One region of the Aeromonas simiae genome, then DNA from elsewhere that is predicted to be linked to it. Evidence: riboswitches for the same ligand, from Rfam matches in the RefSeq annotation. Region 1 holds a riboswitch; the other holds the start of a gene.
The links. Region 1 has a riboswitch for lysine ahead of FE240_RS10550 (Na+/H+ antiporter NhaC family protein). Riboswitches for the same ligand answer to the same signal wherever they lie in the genome.
Positions count from the first base shown of each region.

Region 2: it holds a riboswitch for lysine, as region 1 does, so the genes downstream of both, lysC (lysine-sensitive aspartokinase 3) here and FE240_RS10550 (Na+/H+ antiporter NhaC family protein) in region 1, are expected to answer to the same signal.

Region 1 is NZ_CP040449.1:2,231,245-2,237,247, forward strand. It holds gene FE240_RS10545 (thymidine kinase) at 1-193, opposite strand, end outside; gene FE240_RS10550 (Na+/H+ antiporter NhaC family protein) at 270-1,844, opposite strand; lysine riboswitch at 1,930-2,101, opposite strand; gene FE240_RS10555 (H-NS family histone-like protein) at 2,403-2,807, shown strand; gene FE240_RS10560 (cob(I)yrinic acid a,c-diamide adenosyltransferase) at 2,854-3,414, opposite strand; gene FE240_RS10565 (DUF3820 family protein) at 3,411-3,635, opposite strand; gene queE (7-carboxy-7-deazaguanine synthase QueE) at 3,635-4,306, opposite strand; gene queC (7-cyano-7-deazaguanine synthase QueC) at 4,342-5,034, opposite strand; gene FE240_RS10580 (tRNA-uridine aminocarboxypropyltransferase) at 5,036-5,743, opposite strand; gene rrtA (rhombosortase) at 5,634-6,003, shown strand, end outside.
Region 2 is NZ_CP040449.1:1,364,931-1,370,933, reverse strand. It holds gene FE240_RS06475 (alpha/beta fold hydrolase) at 1-242, opposite strand, end outside; gene FE240_RS06470 (MmcQ/YjbR family DNA-binding protein) at 321-674, shown strand; gene FE240_RS06465 (GNAT family N-acetyltransferase) at 668-1,138, shown strand; gene FE240_RS06460 (DUF3802 family protein) at 1,194-1,529, shown strand; gene msrA (peptide-methionine (S)-S-oxide reductase MsrA) at 1,734-2,366, opposite strand; gene argA (amino-acid N-acetyltransferase) at 2,605-3,933, shown strand; lysine riboswitch at 4,042-4,231, shown strand; gene lysC (lysine-sensitive aspartokinase 3) at 4,318-5,670, shown strand; gene FE240_RS06440 (LTA synthase family protein) at 5,811-6,003, shown strand, end outside.

The DNA.
Region 1 (6,003 bases):
TTTCACTGAACACCTCCACCTTCAGTTCAAGGCCAACCCGAGCCGAGATGACCCCCACTCCGAAGCGATCGTCGATGGCTGGCGTCATGGCCAGCGGGCGCATGCCGCGCTCGAGATAGTTGAAGTGAGCCTGGATAAGCTGGGTCGACTTGCCAGAGTTCATCGCGGCAAATTTGTAATGCAAAGAGGCCATCAGGGATCCCGCCAGTAAAATTCAGCCGCGGAGTCTATCACAAAAGCGAGGGGGCCCTTAAGGCCCCCTCGCGTCATTATGCGGTCGCCAGCACCGGCTGGTTACGCCGGATGTGGTAGACGCAAAACAGCACAAACCACAGGGCACTGATCAGGAAGCCGGCCAGCACGGAGTGCATCAGCCCCATGGCGAGGTAACCGAGCGCCGCCCCGAAGGCCACCGAGAGGGCGTAGGGCAACTGAGTCATCACGTGATCGATGTGATGGCAGCCCGCCCCGGTCGCGGAGAGGATGCTGGTGCTGGAGATGGGCGAGCTATGGTCGCCAAACACGGCGCCAGCCAGCACCGCCGCCAACATCGGCAGCAACAGGGCGATGTCGCTGGCGGCCGCCATGTCACCGGCCAGCGGCAGCATGATGCCGAACGTGCCCCAACTGGTACCGGTGGCAAACGCCATGGCGCAGGAGAGCACAAACACCACGGCCGGCAGCACCTCGATCGGCAGGTTGCCGTTGGCCAGGCTGGCTAAGTACTTACCGGTCTCCACATCGCGCACCACGGCACCGATGGTCCAGGCAAACAGCAAGATGTTGATAGCCGGCAGCATTGCCATCACCCCTTGCGGCGCAGTACGCAGCCAGGTCTTGGCATCGAGCTTGAGGCGCAGGGCCAGCGCGATGGAGACCGCCAGGCTGCACAGGGCCCCATAGACCAGGGAAGAGCCGACATTGGTGTTCTCAAACGAACCGAGCAGGCTGAACGGCTCACCATTTTCGGCCAATACGGCAGCGCCGGAGTCAATCATGAAGTAGACGGTGGCGGCGGTCAGGGTCAGGATCGGCAACACCATGTCGAGCATGCTGCCACGGCTATCCTTGGGCGCTTCCATGTCCAGACCGATGGGGCGGCCTTTAGACTCATCCCACAGCTTGCCCTCGAGGGCCCACTGCTCATGCTGGCGCATCGCACCGATGTCGAGCTGAAACGCAATCACCACCAGCACCATGATGAGGGTGAAGACCGCATAGAGGTTCATCGGCACCATCTGCACAAAGGCGGAGATGGGGCTCACATCGGAGACCCCGTGGGCCGCCATGATGCCGCCAATCAGGGCGATGATGTAGGCCCCCCACGATGAAATCGGCATCAGTACGCAGACCGGAGCCGCGGTGGAGTCGAGCAGATAGGCCAACTTGGCGCGGGAGATCTGGAAGCGATCGGTCACCGGGCGGCAAATAGCCCCCACCGAAAGACTGTGGAAGAAGTCGTCGATGAAGAAGGCAAACACCATCAGACCGGTCAGCGCCTTGGCTCCCTGACGGGATTTGGCGCGTCGCTCGGCCCATTCTGCAAAGGCGCGGGTCGCCCCGGAGGCGGTCATCAGGCTGATGAGCCCACCGAGCAGGAACATGAACAGGATCATGTTGATGTTGTCATGGTTGAAGGTGCCGTCGACCCAGAAGATCTTCAACACGGTGCCCATCAGGTAGTGCAGTGAGTCGAGCGGGGAGAAATGATTGAGCAGCAGGCCGCCAGCCAGGATGCCGACCCCAAGGGAGAGCAGCACACGGCGCGTCGTGATCGCCAGCGCGACCGCCAGCAGCGGGGGTACCACGGACCAGGGTGAGTCCGCAAAATGAATGATGTCCATGATCTCTTTACACCTAAAAAGACAAGGTGGAGATCTACCGTAGGATCAAAGAAACAGGACCCAGTGGGGGGCATACTCCTCAGCTCCTTCAGGTAGCGCTCCATAGTGGATGACTATGGCAGTCCTGCACTTCTTAAATGCAGAACCAGCAGCCCGGTATGATGGCCTGGCCACTTCGGCGCTGACTCCTTTCCCCGAACATCGACGGCATCACCCTCCGCTCGGATACTCATAGGCAGCGCGCCTCTACTTAAAGGTATTCGGTTGGCATTTTATCAAGCAGACGATTAATCGCAACCGATAAAGATACCCCTTGTGCATTTGCTACCCAGACAACGAGAAGCAGTGTAAAACACCACCAAAGCGTAAGTGTCTCATATAACTCCACAAATTCAGGGTTAAACACGTCCCTACCGACTCAATATTTCCCCTTTCTATTTCAAATATTTCATGATGGTAGTTATTAACTTGACTAGAAACATTCTGGCGGTTTAAATTTTACAAAACGACACTCTATATGTCAGTCTTATTATCAATAACAGATCAGGTGGTATCTCTATGAACGACTTTCTGAAGGTTCTCTTAAATATTCGCAGCCTGCGCGCCGCCTGCCGTGAATTGACCCAGGAACAACTGCAAGAAGGTTTGGAGAAACTGACCTGCGTGATTGAAGAGCGCCAACAGGAAGCAGCGTCCGAACGCGCCGCTCGCGAAGAACATCAACGCAAGCTGCAAGAATATAGCGACATGCTGAAGGCAGCCGGTATTGATCCGAGTGAACTGGTCACCACGACCAGCACCCCTAGCAAAACCAAAGGTAGCAAACGAGCACCGCGTCCGGCCAAATACCGCTATATGGATAACGGCCAAGAAAAAACCTGGACCGGCCAGGGTCGCATGCCTTCTGCTATTGCTAAGGCCGTTAATGAAGAGGGCAAATCACTGGAAGATTTTGCCATCTGAGTACCTTTGCATGAAAAAACCTCGCCTTATGGCGAGGTTTTTTGTTTTAGCGCTCGCTGGCCTTGCACCAGACGATCTCCGCTTTCCCTTCCCGTTGCAGCAGCACCCTGGCCAGCACGAAAAACCAGTCGCTAAGGCGGTTGATATAGGGCAGCAGGGCCGGATTGAGCGGCTCATGCTGACTCAGCAGCACCAGCTGCCGCTCGCAGCGCCGCGTCAGAGTACGAACCACATGAGCCTGAGCCGCGGCCGGTGAACCGCCCGGTAGAATGAACTGTCGCAGGGGGGGCAGCGTCTCAGAAAATTGATCCATCTCCGCTTCCAGCCGCCGAGTCCATATTTCCGATACCTGCCACAAGGCGCTATTCTGAGCCTCGCAAGGAAATGCCAATTCGCTCCCAACATCGAACATCTCTTGCTGAATTAATTGCAGCATGGGAGATAAAACCGTCGCATTTTCCGGCAGATTCGCAATTAGCAAACCAATTTGGGAATTGAGTTCATCCACCAGTCCATAACTTTCGACGCGAATATGGGTTTTGCTCAAGCAGGAACCATCGGCCAAACGAGTCTGACCTTGGTCACCTTGTCGTGTATATATTCTCATGGGGCTCTTCCATTGAGCAGTGGTAATAACATCTGCTCCAGTCCATTGACTTTGATCTCGTGGGCCAGTGCCAGCGCCTGCCCCAATTTACCGGCAGGAAATCCCTGCCGTGCCATCCATACCAGGTAAGGCTCTGGTAATTCAATCAGACGCCGGCCACGGTATTTCCCATAGGGCATGGCCATATTGAGTTGCAACAGGATATGGCTATCCATCTCCATCAGTCGATATCCAGATACTTGTGGGTCTGAATAGACAACCGCCAATGGCGCTCGATACAGACCCTCATCGCCAGCTCGGTGGCTCGCCGCTTCTGACTGATGGGTTGCAGGGCGATCTGCACATCCGGACGCAGCGTGGCGAAATGCAGCAGTTCGTCGAGCTCCTCGATATGGTGCTCAGTGGCCACCGGATGCTTGATCTCGTTGGCCCGGGCCAGCGCCTGGGGCAGTACGGCAAAGCCCCCTTTCATACCGAGTTTGGGGGAGACAGTGACCCAGGCGGCGTCGTGCACCCGTACCTCGTGGGTGCCGCTGGTCTCGACTTGCACCGCATACCCCTCCCCCAGCAACAGGGTCGAGAGTTCGCGCAAGTCATAGAGGCAAGGCTCGCCACCGGTGATCACCACCAACCGGGCCGTGTAACCGAGGCGACGGAAGCTCTCGAGCACCTCAGGGGCGCTCATCGGGCTCCAGCCATCGGACTCGTTGGAGCGATCGAGCACCTGCTGACTCGCCACTTGGCGCTCCGGATCGACCACCCAGGTATGGCGGGTATCGCACCAGGGGCACCCCACCGGGCAGCCCTGTAGGCGAACAAAAATGGCGGGAAGGCCGGTATTGACCCCCTCCCCCTGTATGGTCTGGAAGATTTCGTTGATCGGGTAGTGAATCATCAATGTCTGTCTGAAAAAAGTGAAGGGACGGCTCAGGCGGCCGCCAACTTGGTGGCAAGGCGGGCACGGACGGCCTCTCCCTGCTCTAGGTATTCGTTCAGGCCACGGGCGCGCAACAAGCAAGCCGGGCACTCGCCACACCCGTCCCCCTGGATACCGTTGTAGCAGGTGAGTGTGTGCTGACGCACCGTGTCGAGGTGGCCATAGCGGTCGGCCAGGGCCCAGGTCTCCGCCTTATCGAGCCACATCAGCGGGGTCTCGAAACGCACCGGCCGATCCATCCCCAGCGCCACGGCGTGGTTGAGCGCCTTGACGAACTCATCGCGGCAATCCGGGTAGCCGGAAAAATCGGTCTCGCATACCCCGGTGATCACCGCCTCGGCCCCAACTTGGTAGGCATAGATGGCGGCCAGGGTCAAAAACAGGATGTTGCGTCCCGGCACGAAGGTGTTGGGCAGACCATTGTCTTGCAGCTCACGACTGACCGGAATGTCATCACGGGTGAGCGATGAGAGGGCCAGTTCGCCGAGCAAGGAGACATCCATCACCTTGTGGGCCTTGACCCCGAGGCGCACGGCCAATGCCTTGGCCACCTCGATCTCGGCCACATGGCGCTGGCCGTAGTCAAAGGTGATGGCGTGAACCTCGTCATAATGCTGCAATGCCTGCACCAGACAGGTGGTGCTGTCCTGCCCACCACTGAATACCACGACGGCAATTCCCATCTTATTCTCCTCGTTTGGCTTGGCTGAAGGCGAGCCACTGGGCATTGAAACGCTCGAACAGGTGCCAGAGCGGTGCATAACGTGCAGGCTCACCCTCCCATTCGCACAGCAGATGATAGCCCGCCTCCAGGGTGGAAAGGGCCCCATTGAAGGGGGCCTTGCGAATTTGGTAGTGGCCGCGGCGGGGCGCAATCGCAACCCGTGGCAACGCCGCCAGCGTCGGGTTCTCCATCAGCATCCGGTAACATTTGCGCCAGGTGCCATCGAGCAGCACAAAACGGGCTGCCGGCTCGGCAGGCAGCGCACTGAGCGGCTGCGCCGTCTCATCCGGCCACAGCAGATAGTGAGGGGCCGCGGTCAGCACCGCCATCAGGGCATTATCCCGCTCCCAGTCGTCCCCCACCCGCAGCTCGGCCCGCCGCAGACTACCCGTCAGCAGATGCGCCGTCCCCTTGGGGTGGGTCGCCTCATTGGGGTGCTGTAGCACCAGCAGCGCCGTCGGATTATCGATACGGGGCAAGTGCGCGCACAGGCAAGCCTTGAGTGCGCGCCGACAATCGGTACAGTAGCGGCTGGAAGCCTGTCGGGAGCCTTGCGTCGTGTTCACTGAAAAATCCGGATGGGTGGCAGCCGCCGCCCTTTCATTGCTGTTATGGGTGCTGTGGATCTGGGTGCCGAACGATGCAATCTCGTTCCAGCGCTCCGCCATCGCCGGCGGGCAATGGTGGCGCATGATAACAGGCAACCTGGCTCACACCAACGGCTGGCACCTGCTACTTAACCTCTGCGGCCTCTGGGTGCTGGTCACCCTGTTTAGTCGCGATCTCGATGCAGCCCGCCTTCTGCTGGTACTCGGCAGCGGTGCATTGGGCGTCACCATCGGGATCTGGCTGCTCTGCCCGCAAACCCAGTGGTACATGGGTCTCTCCGGTGCACTGCACGGCCTGTTTGTCTGGGGGCTGGTGCGGG
Region 2 (6,003 bases), 870 kb from region 1:
CCCAGATGATCGAGCAGCCGGACTATATCCTCGGTCACATCACGAAAGCTGTATTTCCCCTGCACCACCTGCTGCAACCGGTGCGACTGGCCGTGTCCGCGCAAGTCGAGCAGCAGCACGTTGAAGTGCTCACGGTAGGCCTTGAGCTGACGAAACCAGAGGCTGGAGCTGCCCCCTGCACCGTGGACAAACACCACCCACGGCCACTCAGGGCCCAGTTCATAGGTCTTGTGATAAAGCATGGTGCTCCTTTTCATCATCCCATCGCCTAGGGGTATACTGGGCGGCACATTCTAGCAGAACCCGAACAGGGAACCTTGATGAAGCTCACCCCCTTGCGCGAACGGTTGCTGAGCCTACCCGGCGCCAGCGAAGATACCCCGTTTGGCCCGGACATTCTGGTCTATCGTATCGCCGGCAAGATGTTTGCCCTGCTGAGCTGGCAGGAAGAGCCGATGCGCCTCAACCTCAAGTGCGAGCCCGAGCTGGCCCTGCTGCTGCGTGAACTGCACCCCGAGGTCACCCCAGGCTGGCACATGAACAAACAACACTGGAACACCATCACCCTGACCGACACGCTGGACGAGCGTCTCTGGTATGGCTGGGTGCGCCACTCTTATGAGCGGGTCTGCGCCGGCCTGCCCAAACGTCTGCGCCCCGAGGCCCCATGCTAACCCCCGCCCTGCTGCGCCCCATGGAGCCGGCCGACTACGCAGAGCTGGCCACGCTGTTCGCCGGCACGATTCGCCAGCACGGCCCCGAGCACTACACGCCGGCCCAGGTCGAGGCATGGGCCGCCGGCGCCCACCACAGCCACTTCGTGCAGGAGCTCGCCTTCAGCCATGGCTGGGTCGCCTGGCATGGCGAGCAACGCGTCGGTTTCGTGACACTCGATGACAGCGGCCACCTGGGTCTGCTCTACGTGGCGGCTGGAAAGGTGCGCGGCGGGATAGGCCAAGCGCTGCTGGAGCAGGCCATGCTCCAGGCCCGTGAACTTGGCATGTCGCGCCTTGAGGTGGAGGCCAGCGTCTTCAGCCTCGGCCTCTTTCTCAAGCTTGGATTTACCCTGATCGGCGTTGAGCGAGTCGAGCGCGGTGGTGTGGCGTTTGAGCGCCATCGCCTTGAGCGCCTCTTGTGATCCCGCTATCACCCACTAAAATAGGCGCGGTCTTCACATTCACGGGCAGCACTCTATGGTGGTCAACAGCGAAGGGTATCAAGCGCTTATCGAGTATCTGGTGGAAAGCCTCGGGCTGTTCGAGCAAAAGGATGGCCCCACCTGCGATGACACCATCGAGGATCTGGTCAGCGACCGGGTCGCCACCAGTTTGATGGCCATCTGCGAGCAAAATCCCCATATCGACGCCGAGCTGCGCTTCGTCATCATGCAAGAGGCCGACGCCGTGGTGGCTGACCTGCAAGAGGTGCTCTCCGCCGTCTGGCAACGCCCTGCCACCACCGCCCAGCGCGATTTTCTCATCGAGTTCGTGGATCTCATCAAAAACCTGTTCGACAGCCTGTTGCGCTGAGCCACACCAACCCACGCCAAAAGAAACAGGCCGCCTCGCATCAATACGGGAGCGGCCTGGCTTGCTGTCACCTATCAGTAGTGCAAGAAGTGTCTGGTCTAGGTCTCGTCCTTGAGTACCTATCTGGTTGGGCTACCCCATGCACAGAAAGTTCCCTGTTTTGTCATATTTTTGATCCTGCGTCACTTTTTGCACCCATGTCACTCAGCGTGGTGGCGGCAGGCAGACCCCGATCCCACCCAAGCCGCAATACCCTTGCGGATTCTTGGCCAGATATTGCTGGTGATACTCCTCGGCATAATAGAAAGGGGCCAGCGGCTCGATGACGGTCGTGATGAGGCGCCGATCTCCGCTCTCGTTCATCGCCCTCTGGTAGGCCGCTAGGCTCTCTTCGGCCTCAGCCTGCTGCTGCGCGTCGGCATAGAAGATCACCGAGCGGTATTGCGTGCCGATATCTCCCCCTTGGCGCATGCCCTGCGCCGGATCGTGCTGCTCCCAGAACAGGCGCAGCAGATCGCCATAAGAGATAATGGCGGGATCAAATACCACTTGTACCGTCTCCGCGTGACCGGTGCAGCCAGAGCACACCTCCTGATAGGTGGGATTGGGCGTCAGCCCCCCCTGATACCCGGCTGCCGTGCTCCACACCCCCTCTTGTTGCCAAAACAGGCGCTCAACCCCCCAGAAACAGCCCATGCCAAACCAGGCCACCGCCATCCCGGCCGGCCAGGGGGCCACGGTGGCGTGACCATTGACAAAATGCACCGGGTTGACGGGCATCGGCTCGCTGCGGCCCGGCAGCGCATCGGCAACGGTCACCAGCTGGGTTTTCTCCATGACATACTCCTGACATTCCACGGGTCATCGACAATAAGGGAGTCATCACTGCCAATCAACCATGCGCCTTGCATGGCCATGTCATCGCGCCGTCACCGCCCGCGCTCATCCTCGGCAACGCAAGAGAAACGCCACGCCGGGAGGTGATTCATTCACAAATGGATTTTTAGTCTTGATTTATGAATTTATTCTCATATATTGACCCTTATATTGACTTTATATTTTGTAAGGACCTGCTGTGCGTGAACGGGATCCAGCGCTGGTCGACGCGTTTCGTCAATCCACCCCCTATGTGAATTTCCACCGGGGCGGCACCTTCGTGCTAATGCTCGGGGGTGAGGCGGTCAGTCACCCCAATTTTACCAATATCATCAATGACATCGCCCTGTTACAGACGCTGGGGATCCGCCTCGTGCTGGTATTCGGCGCCCGTCCGCAGATCGACGACGCCTTGGCGCGCCACGGCATCACCCCTGTCTATCACAAGAAGACCCGGGTCACCGACGAAGAGAGCCTCGGCATCATCAAACAGGTGTGCGGTGGTATGCAATTTGAAATCACCTCGCGCCTATCGATGGGGCTCACCAATACCCCCATGGCAGGGGCCCGCATCAGCGTGGTGAGCGGCAACTTCGTCACTGCCCAGCCGCTGGGGGTCGACGAGGGGGTCGACTACTGCCTGAGCGGCCGCATTCGCCGCATCGATGTGGAGGGGGTTCGCCGTCAGCTGGATCAGAACCATCTGGTGCTGATCTCCCCTATCGGCTGCTCAGTCACTGGCGAGAGCTTCAACCTCAACTCCGAAGACGTGGCCCAGCGCATCGCCGTCGATATCAAGGCCGACAAGCTGATCTGCTTCAGTGCCCATCAAGGGGTGCTCGATCGCGCAGGCGAAGCCATCTCAGAGCTGTTTCCGGAAGAGGCGCAAGAGATCTTAAGCCAGCTCGAGCAGGAGGGGGATCACCTCTCCAGCACGGCGCGCTATCTGCGGGCGGCCATCGCCTCCTGCCGTGGCGGTGTGCCGCGCTCTCATCTGGTGAGCTTCATGAACGACGGCGCCATGCTGCAAGAGCTGTTCACCCGTGAGGGGCTCGGCACCCAGATCGTGCGTGAAAGCGCCGAGCGGGCGCGCGCTGCCACCATCGAAGATATCGGCGGCATTCTCGAGCTGATCCGGCCGATGGAAGAAGAGGGGATCTTGGTGCGCCGCTCGCGCGAGCAACTGGAGATGGAGATCGATCACTTCACCGTGATCGCCCGTGACGGCCTCATCATCGGCTGCGCCGCGCTCTATCGCTTCCCCGATGAGGCGATGGCCGAGATGGCCTGCGTTGCCATTCATCCGGATTACCGCAGTGGTAACCGGGGCGACATGCTGGTCAACCGGGTCACCGATCAGGCGCGTCGGCTCGGCATCGAACATCTGTTCGTGCTGACCACCCGCTCCGTCCACTGGTTCCAGGAGCGCGGTTTCTCACCGGTTGAGGTGGAAGCCCTGCCGGTGGCCAAGCAGCGCCTCTACAACTGGCAGCGCCGCTCCAAGATCCTGATGAAACGGATTTCATAACTATCTGATTTTAAAAAAACATCCGCATGAAGTTGTCTTTTTAATCATATTGATTGACAGGCTCATGTCGTGCGGGGTATTTGTTAAGTCAAGCCACCATCCCAAGGTGGTACCAGAAGAGGAGCGCTGCCCAGGCAGCCCGAGCGAGGAGACCGGTCTCCGTAGAACTCGGGCGAGGGGGAGCAGCGCCGAGATGTGCCAGACCACCCGGTGGTCGGCATGTCGGCTGCGGGGGCTGAATCCCCCGGGCTGTCATCGGTGGGGGACATCTCTCCCTAGGTGGAGCGCTTCTGGCCGGGATGTTCACCTATTCCTGCCATTTTCCCGCTTCCCCTGTCTTATGCCCGATGGACCGGCTTTGTATTAATAGACAGGAGTTTTTGCATGACCGCTCTCAACGTTGCCAAGTTCGGCGGCACCAGCGTGGCCGACGCCACCGCGATGAACAACTGTGCCGACATTGTGCTCGGCAATCCCGCCACCCGCCTGGTGGTGCTCAGTGCCAGTGCCGGCGTCACCAACCTGCTGGTCGCCCTCGCTCAGGGAGAACTGAATGACGAGGAACGGGCCGAACAGTTGGCCCGCTTGCAGCAGATCCAGTTTGCCATCCTCAACGACCTCGGCAATCCGCCGGCAGTGCAGGAGGCTATTCTGGCCCAACTGGCCGAGATCGAGGCCATGTCTCGCCAGGCCTGCCTACATACCGATGCCGAGCTGGCCGATCGCCTGATCGCCTGCGGCGAGATGATGTCGACCCGCCTTTTCACCGAGCTGCTGACCCAGCGCGGAGCCCGCGCCACCTGGATTGACGTGCGCCAACTGATGCGCACCGACAGCCGCTTTGGTAAGGCGAGCGTGGAGCTTGATGCCACCCGCGCCCAGTGCCAACAACAGGTTGGCCCGCTGCTCGGCGACAGCATCATCGTGACCCAGGGCTTCATCGGTGCCGATGCGCAGGGACGCACCACCACCCTGGGCCGCGGCGGCTCTGACTACAGCGCGGCCCTGCTTGGTGAAGCGCTCGGCGCCACCAGCATCGAGATCTGGACCGATGTCCCCGGCATCTACACCACCGATCCCCGCCTGGTGGTACATGCCCGTCCCATCCCGGAGATCAGCTTCGCCGAAGCCGCTGAGATGGCGACATTTGGCGCCAAGGTACTGCACCCCTCCACCTTGCAACCGGCGGTGCGCAGCGATATTCCAGTGTTCGTCGGCTCGAGCAAGGACCCGGCTGCCGGCGGCACCTGGATCCGCGCCAAGACCGACGCCACCCCGCTGTTTCGCGCCGTGGCACTGCGCCGCAATCAGGTGCTGGTCACCCTGCACAGCCCCAACATGTTCCACGCTTACGGCTTCCTGGCCGAGGTGTTCGGCATTCTGGCGCGTCACCGCATCTCGGTCGATCTCATCACCACCTCCGAAGTCAGCGTCTCGCTGACCCTGGATCACACCGGCAGTCAGAGCAATGGCGAGGCCACCCTGAGTGACAAGGTGCTGGCCGAGCTCGGCGAGCTGTGCAAGGTGAAGGTGGAAAGCGGCCTGACCCTGGTCGCCCTCATCGGCAACCGCATGAGCGAGATGAGTGGAGTCGGCAGCCAGGTGTTTGCCACTCTGGAAGATCACAACATCCGCATGATCTGCTATGGCGCCAGTGCCCATAACCTCTGCTTCTTAGTCGGCGAGAGCGAAGCCACCGCCGTCCTCAACAAGTTGCATCAGGCCCTCATCGGCTAACGCCCTCAGGCCCGCTCCAGGTGGGCCTTTTTATTCTTTCGCACAAATTGTTAAGCATCTCTTCATTTAACGGTCATTAAATTGACAACATCAGCGGGTTGACCGCACCATCGGCGCTCTTGCTCAAGGATTGGGCCGTCATGAGACTTGCCGGATTTGCACTCCCTGCGTCGCCAGCCTGGCGCCGCCTCTTGCTCCACTGTCTGTGGGGTCTGCTCTTTTTTACCCTATTGCTACCTTGGCTGCGCCTCGATCAGTGGCTGAGCCGCTTCGAGCCCATCACCTTCCACAGTGGCGCGCTGCAAGTGGCCCGCCTCGAGCAAGTCTCCCCCC